Regions from separate parts of the Streptomyces sp. NPDC033174 genome, predicted to be linked through region 2. Evidence: predicted binding sites of a transcription regulator. Region 2 holds the regulator's gene; the other holds the start of a gene.
The links. The regulator HrcA, encoded in region 2, represses chaperone genes, less so after heat shock. The targets are predictions, from matches to a motif close to TTNGCACTCNGNNNNNCNGAGTGCNAA.
Positions count from the first base shown of each region.

Region 1: the regulator HrcA is predicted to act here: its motif matches at 1,638-1,664, upstream of groL (chaperonin GroEL).

Region 1 is NZ_JBVIPQ010000012.1:116,298-119,738, reverse strand. It holds gene groL (chaperonin GroEL) at 1-1,477, opposite strand, end outside; gene ACZ5VC_RS30525 (cold-shock protein) at 1,788-1,991, opposite strand; gene ACZ5VC_RS30520 (MoaD/ThiS family protein) at 2,401-2,679, opposite strand; gene thrC (threonine synthase) at 2,709-3,441, opposite strand, start outside.
Region 2 is NZ_JBVIPQ010000001.1:804,814-808,254, forward strand. It holds gene ACZ5VC_RS03780 (nitronate monooxygenase) at 1-119, opposite strand, end outside; gene dnaJ (molecular chaperone DnaJ) at 209-1,345, opposite strand; gene hrcA (heat-inducible transcriptional repressor HrcA) at 1,346-2,362, opposite strand; gene ACZ5VC_RS03795 (MBL fold metallo-hydrolase) at 2,530-3,264, shown strand; gene ACZ5VC_RS03800 (DUF3097 domain-containing protein) at 3,275-3,441, shown strand, end outside.

The DNA of each region.
Region 1 (3,441 bases), on a different contig from region 2:
GGTCGATGATGCCCTCGGCGATCATGTCGACGTACTCACCGGTCGCGGCGTTCAGGCCGTGGCCGACGGGCAGGTTGCGCACCTTCTCGACGATGACGCCGCCCTCGAGACCACCGTTGACGGCGATCTGCTTCAGCGGGGCCTCCAGGGCGAGCTTCACGGCGTTGGCGCCGGTCGCCTCGTCACCCTCCAGGTCCAGCTTCTCGAAGACCGAGGAAGCCTGGAGCAGAGCCACGCCACCACCGGCGACGATGCCCTCCTCGACGGCCGCCTTCGCGTTGCGAACGGCGTCCTCGATGCGGTGCTTGCGCTCCTTGAGCTCCACCTCGGTCGCGGCGCCGGCCTTGATGACGGCCACGCCGCCGGCCAGCTTCGCGAGGCGCTCCTGGAGCTTCTCGCGGTCGTAGTCCGAGTCGGAGTTCTCGATCTCGGCACGGATCTGGTTCACGCGACCGGCAACCTGGTCGCTCTCACCGGCACCGTCGACGATCGTGGTCTCGTCCTTGGTGATGACGACCTTGCGGGCGCGGCCCAGCAGGTCCAGGCCGGCGTTCTCGAGCTTGAGACCGACCTCCTCGGAGATGACCGTGCCGCCCGTGAGGATGGCGATGTCGTTCAGCATCGCCTTGCGGCGGTCGCCGAAGCCCGGGGCCTTGACGGCGACGGACTTGAAGGTGCCACGGATCTTGTTGACGACCAGGGTCGACAGGGCCTCGCCCTCGACGTCCTCGGCGATGATCAGCAGCGGCTTGCCCGACTGCATGACCTTCTCCAGGAGCGGGAGCAGGTCCTTGACCGAGGAGATCTTGGAGTTGACGATCAGGATGTACGGGTCGTCGAGCGACGCCTCCATACGCTCCATGTCGGTGGCGAAGTACGCCGAGATGTAGCCCTTGTCGAAGCGCATACCCTCGGTGAGCTCGAGCTCCAGACCGAAGGTCTGGGACTCCTCGACGGTGATGACGCCTTCCTTGCCGACCTTGTCCATCGCCTCGGCGATGAGCTCGCCGATCTGGGTGTCGGCGGCGGAGATGGAGGCGGTCGAAGCGATCTGCTCCTTGGTCTCCACGTCCTTGGCCTGCTCGAGCAGGGCGCCGGAGACGGCCTCGACGGCCTTCTCGATGCCGCGCTTCAGGGCCATCGGGTTGGCGCCGGCGGCCACGTTGCGCAGGCCCTCACGGACGAGCGCCTGGGCCAGGACGGTCGCGGTGGTCGTACCGTCACCGGCGACGTCGTCCGTCTTCTTGGCGACTTCCTTGACCAGCTCTGCGCCGATCTTCTCGTACGGGTCCTCGAGCTCGATCTCCTTGGCGATGGACACACCATCGTTGGTGATCGTGGGGGCGCCCCACTTCTTCTCGAGGACGACGTTCCGGCCCTTGGGGCCAAGGGTGACCTTGACGGCGTCGGCGAGCTGGTTCATCCCGCGCTCGAGACCGCGCCGTGCCTCCTCGTCGAACGCGATGATCTTGGCCATGTGAAGTGGTCCTCCCGGACTGGGGTGGATAGCGACGGACTGTGTGGCGCCCGCGACGGACGGCCTGCCTGCCTGTGTGGTTCCTTGCCCCACCCGGCCTGCGGGCCTCGCCGACCCAGTCCTTCTGTCACTCTCACGTGGAGAGTGCTAACGCCAATGATTAGCACTCGGGGTAGGAGAGTGCAAGCTCCTCTCGGGGTCCGGGCAGGCGTCGGACCGACGGGGCCCGGGCACGCACGAGGGGCCCGCGTCCCTGGTGGGATGCGGGCCCCTCGGCGTGAGTGCGTCGGTGGCCGAAATCGCGCCGTGCTCAGCCGGCGAGCTTGACCATGTCCGCCTGCGGACCCTTCTGGCCCTGCGAGATCTCGAACTCGACTCGCTGACCTTCTTCAAGGGTGCGGTAACCGTCCATCTGGATCGCGCTGTAGTGGACGAAAACATCCGCACCACCGTCGACCGCGATGAAGCCGTACCCCTTCTCCGCGTTGAACCACTTGACGGTGCCCTGAGCCATGCCTAACTCCCCTGTTACTGGCCCTTGCGCAGGACCGCACTTCGCGGACCCTGGGTCAGACCTCGCTCACCGCAGGTAGGTGAACGTGCGCCGGAACGCGTCGACCGCGGCTGAATGTATCTGCCCAACTGCCCTCTGCAACAGGTCAGTCGGACGAGAATTCTGGGCGGAGCCGAACGGAAGATTTCAGCGAATTGCCAATATTCCGGGGCAAGTCGGGCCCGACAAAGGGAACATTGGGTGCAAGGGGATCGAACACTTTGGCTGCTTCTTATCGTGTGCGGGCGCATTCTCATATGCGGGCGGCACAAGCAGCGGCGGGGACTTCCCCAACTCTACCGCGTTCAACCATGCAGAATTGCCCCCTCCGCTTCTTGGGCGGAGGGGGCAATGGGCATTTCGCGAGAAGTCAGCAACCGCCCGCGACGGCCGGGATGATCGACACGCCCGCCCCGTCCGGCGTCGCCGTCTCGAGACCCTGCTCGAAGCGGACGTCGTCGTCGTTCACGTACACGTTGACGAAGCGGCGCAGCTTGCCCTGGTCGTCCAGGACGCGGGCCGCGATGCCCGTGTGGTTCTTCTCCAGGTCCGCGATGACCTCGGAGAGGGTCGAGCCCTGCGCCGAGACCTCGGCCTGGCCGCCCGTGTACGTACGGAGGATGGTGGGGATGCGGACGTTGACGCTCATGGTCGTTCTGCCTTCCGTTGCGTGAGTGGTCAGCCGGCCAGGCCGGCGTCGCGGAACGCGTCCAGGCTCGGGCGGATCGTCGCGGTCGGTCCCGTGGTCGGGGAGACCGCGTCGAGGGTCTTGAGGCCGTCGCCGGTGTTGAGCACGACCGTGGTGAGGGCCGGGTCGAGCAAGCCGTCCTCGATCAGCTTCCGGGTCACGCCGACGGTCACGCCGCCCGCGGTCTCCGCGAAGATGCCCTCCGTACGGGCGAGGAGCTTGATCGCGTCGACGATCTGCTCGTCGTTGACGTCCTCCACCGCGCCGCCGGTGCGGCGGGCGATGTCCAGGACGTACGGGCCGTCGGCCGGGTTGCCGATCGCCAGGGACTTGGCGATCGTGTTCGGCTTCTGGGGCCGTACGACATCGTGGCCGGCCTTGAAGGCGGCGGACACCGGCGAGCAGCCCTCGGCCTGCGCACCGAAGATCTTGTAGGGCTTGTCCTCGACCAGGCCCAGCTTGATGAGCTCCTGGAGACCCTTGTCGATCTTCGTGAGCTGCGAGCCGGAGGCGATCGGGATCACCAGCTGGTCGGGAAGCTGCCAGCCGAGCTGCTCGCAGATCTCGTACGCCAGGGTCTTGGAGCCCTCGCCGTAGTACGGGCGCAGGTTGACGTTGACGAAGCCCCAGCCCTCACCGAGCGGGTCGCCGATGAGCTCGGAGCAGAAGCGGTTGACGTCGTCGTAGTTGCCCTCGATGCCGACGAGCTCACCGCCGTACACC
Region 2 (3,441 bases):
AGGAAGCCGAGGCCACCGGCCTCGGACACGGACGCGACAAGCTGGGGACGGGAGGCGCCACCCGCCATGGGGGCCTGCACGATCGGATAACGGCAGAGATCGGTCAGTGCGGAGGACATGGACGCATGGTGTCACGTCCCCGGCGGCACAAGGGGACGGCCCCCTTCCGCCAAGATGCGGCGGAAGGGGGCCGAGGGAGAAATCCCGCTCACCGCCCGTTGAACGCGTCCTTCAGGCGGGAGAACAGTCCTTGCTGCCCGGGCTGGAACTGGCCGGTGGGCCGTTCCTCGCCCCGGAGCTTCGCCAGCTCCCGCAGCAGTCGCTCCTGCTCCGGGTCCAGCTTCGACGGGGTCATGACCTCGACATGGACGATCAGATCGCCCCGGCCGCCACCCCGCAGATGCGTGATGCCCCGGCCGTGCAGCGGGATCGACTGGCCGGACTGGGTGCCCGGGCGGATGTCGACCTCGTCGAGCCCGTCGAGCGTCTCCAGCGGCACCTTCGTACCGAGCGCGCCCGCCGTCATCGGGATCGTGACCGTGCAGTGCAGATCGTCGCCGCGCCGCTGGAAGACCGCGTGCGGCAGCTCGTGGATCTCGACGTACAGGTCACCGGCGGGACCGCCGCCGGGGCCGACCTCGCCCTCGCCCGCGAGCTGGATGCGGGTGCCGTTGTCGACACCGGCGGGGATCTTCACGGTGAGGGTCCGGCGCGACCGCACCCGGCCGTCGCCCGCGCACTCGGGGCACGGGGTCGGGACGACGGTGCCGAAGCCCTGGCACTGCGGGCAGGGACGGGAGGTCATGACCTGGCCCAGGAAGGACCTCGTCACCTGTGACACCTCACCGCGACCGCGGCACATGTCACACGTCTGCGCCGACGTCCCGGGCGCCGCGCCCTCGCCGGAGCACGTCGTACAGACGACGGCCGTGTCGACCTGGATGTCCTTCGTCGTGCCGAAGGCCGCCTCGTTGAGGTCGATCTCCAGACGGATCATGGCGTCCTGGCCGCGCCGGGTGCGCGAACGCGGACCCCGCTGCGACGCCGTACCGAAGAACGCGTCCATGATGTCGGAGAAGTTGCCGAAGCCGCCGGCTCCGAAACCGCCCGCGCCCCCGCCGCCCGAAGCGGACAGCGGGTCGCCGCCGAGGTCGTAGACCTGCTTCTTCTGCGGGTCCGAGAGCACCTCGTACGCCGCGTTGATCTCCTTGAACCGCTCCTGCGTCTTCGGGTCCGGATTCACATCCGGGTGAAGCTCGCGGGCGAGGCGCCGGAACGCCTTCTTGATCTCGTCCTGCGATGCGTCGCGGCGCACGCCGAGAACGGCGTAATAGTCCGTGGCCACTTACGACTCCGCCAGGATCTGTCCGACGTAACGTGCCACTGCGCGTACCGCTCCCATCGTTCCGGGGTAGTCCATGCGGGTCGGTCCGACCACGCCGAGTTTGGCGACTGCCTCGTCGCCCGAACCGTAGCCGACCGCGACGACGGACGTGGAGGTCAGCCCTTCATGAGCGTTCTCGTGCCCGATTCGTACGGTCATGCCCGAGTCCTTGGCCTCGCCGAGCAGCTTGAGAAGCACGACCTGCTCCTCAAGTGCTTCCAGCACCGGCCGGATCGTGAGGGGGAAGTCGTGCCCGAAGCGCGTGAGATTGGCGGTACCGCCGATCATCAGCCGCTCCTCGTGCTCCTCCACCAGGGTTTCCAACAGGGTCGCCAGCACCGTCGAGACCGTACCCCGGTCCTCCGCCTCGAAGGACTCGGGCAGGTCCTGCACCAGCTGGGGCACGTCCGCGAAGCGGCGTCCCACGACCCGGCTGTTGAGCCGCGCCCGCAGGTCCGCCAGCGAGGTCTCGCCGAAGGGCGAGGGGCAGTCGATCATGCGCTGCTCGACCCGGCCGGTGTCGGTGATGAGGACGAGCATCAGCCGCGCGGGCGCCAGCGACAGCAGCTCCACATGGCGCACCGTCGACCGGGTCAGCGAGGGGTACTGGACCACCGCGACCTGCCGGGTCAGCTGCGCGAGCAGCCGGACCGTGCGCCCGACGACGTCGTCGAGGTCGACCGCGCCGTCGAGGAAGTTGTGGATGGCCCGGCGCTCCGGGGTCGACAGCGGCTTGACGCCCGCCAGCCGGTCCACGAAGAGGCGGTAGCCCTTGTCGGTCGGAATGCGGCCCGCGCTGGTGTGGGGCTGGGCGATGAAGCCCTCCTCCTCCAGCACGGCCATGTCGTTGCGCACGGTCGCCGGTGACACCCCGAGCTTGTGGCGCTCGGTGAGCGCCTTCGAGCCCACGGGCTCCTCGGTGCCGACATAGTCCTGGACGATGGCGCGCAGCACTTCGAGTCTGCGTTCGCTGAGCATGCGCGCACCTCCAGCTCTGGTTTCTTGTCGTCCTCTGGCACTCGCCCTGTCTGAGTGCCAGCGATTCCCTGGTCAGTGTACGGCGAGTGGGTATGCGCCGAGCAAGGGCGGGCGGCCAGCAACGCTACCGCGCGGCGGTGCGGGGTCGTTGCCGATAGCGTCGCGGTATGGACGTGCGTTGGGAAGACCACGGGTGGGAGCGGCTCGCCGAGGGGGTGGGCCGGCGACGCCTTCCCGTCTGGGACGCCACCACCGCACTCGTCGTCGGCGACGACGCGGCCCTGCTCTTCGACACGGGCTCCACGCTCCGCGAGGGGGCGGAGCTGCGTGCCCAGGCGCAGGCACTGCTCGGCGGCCGCAGGGTGACGCATATCGCACTCAGCCACCCCCACTTCGATCATGTACTCGGGACGGCGGCGTTCGCCGGGGCCCAGGTGTACGGGGCGGTGGGCATCGACGACGTCCTCACCCGCGACCGTGACGGGCTGCGGGGCTCGGCGGTGCGCCACGGGGTCACCGAGAGGGAGGCCCTCGAGGCCACCGACGTCCTGGTGCGGCCCCACCATCTGGTGTCCGGGGAATGGACCCTGGAGCTGGGACGGCGCCAGGTGCTGCTGGCCAATGTGGGGCCGGGCCACAGCGGCCATGATCTGGCGCTCCTCGTGCCGGGCCTGACCGAGGACTCCCCCGAGGTCGTCTTCTGCGGCGATCTGGTGGAGGAGTCGGGCGACCCGCAGGCCGGCGCGGACGCCATCCCGTCGCGCTGGCCGGCCGCGCTGGACCGGCTTCTCTCCTTGGGCGGTGAGGACGCGGTGTACGTCCCCGGTCACGGCGCGGTGGTCGACGCCGCGTTCGTACGCGCCCAACGCGATGAGCTGGCCCGGCGGTTCGGCGTGTCGTAGCGTCTGGCGAATGCGCAGCTACAACCCCGATCTGACACCGCCGTGGAAGAAGTCGGCCCCCGTGCCCGAGGTGCCCGCCGACGTGGATCTGGTGGTCGAGGAGGTCACGACGGGCTTCTGCGGGGCGGTGGTGCGCTGCGAGGCGGGCACGGTGACGCTGGAGGACCGCTTCGGCAA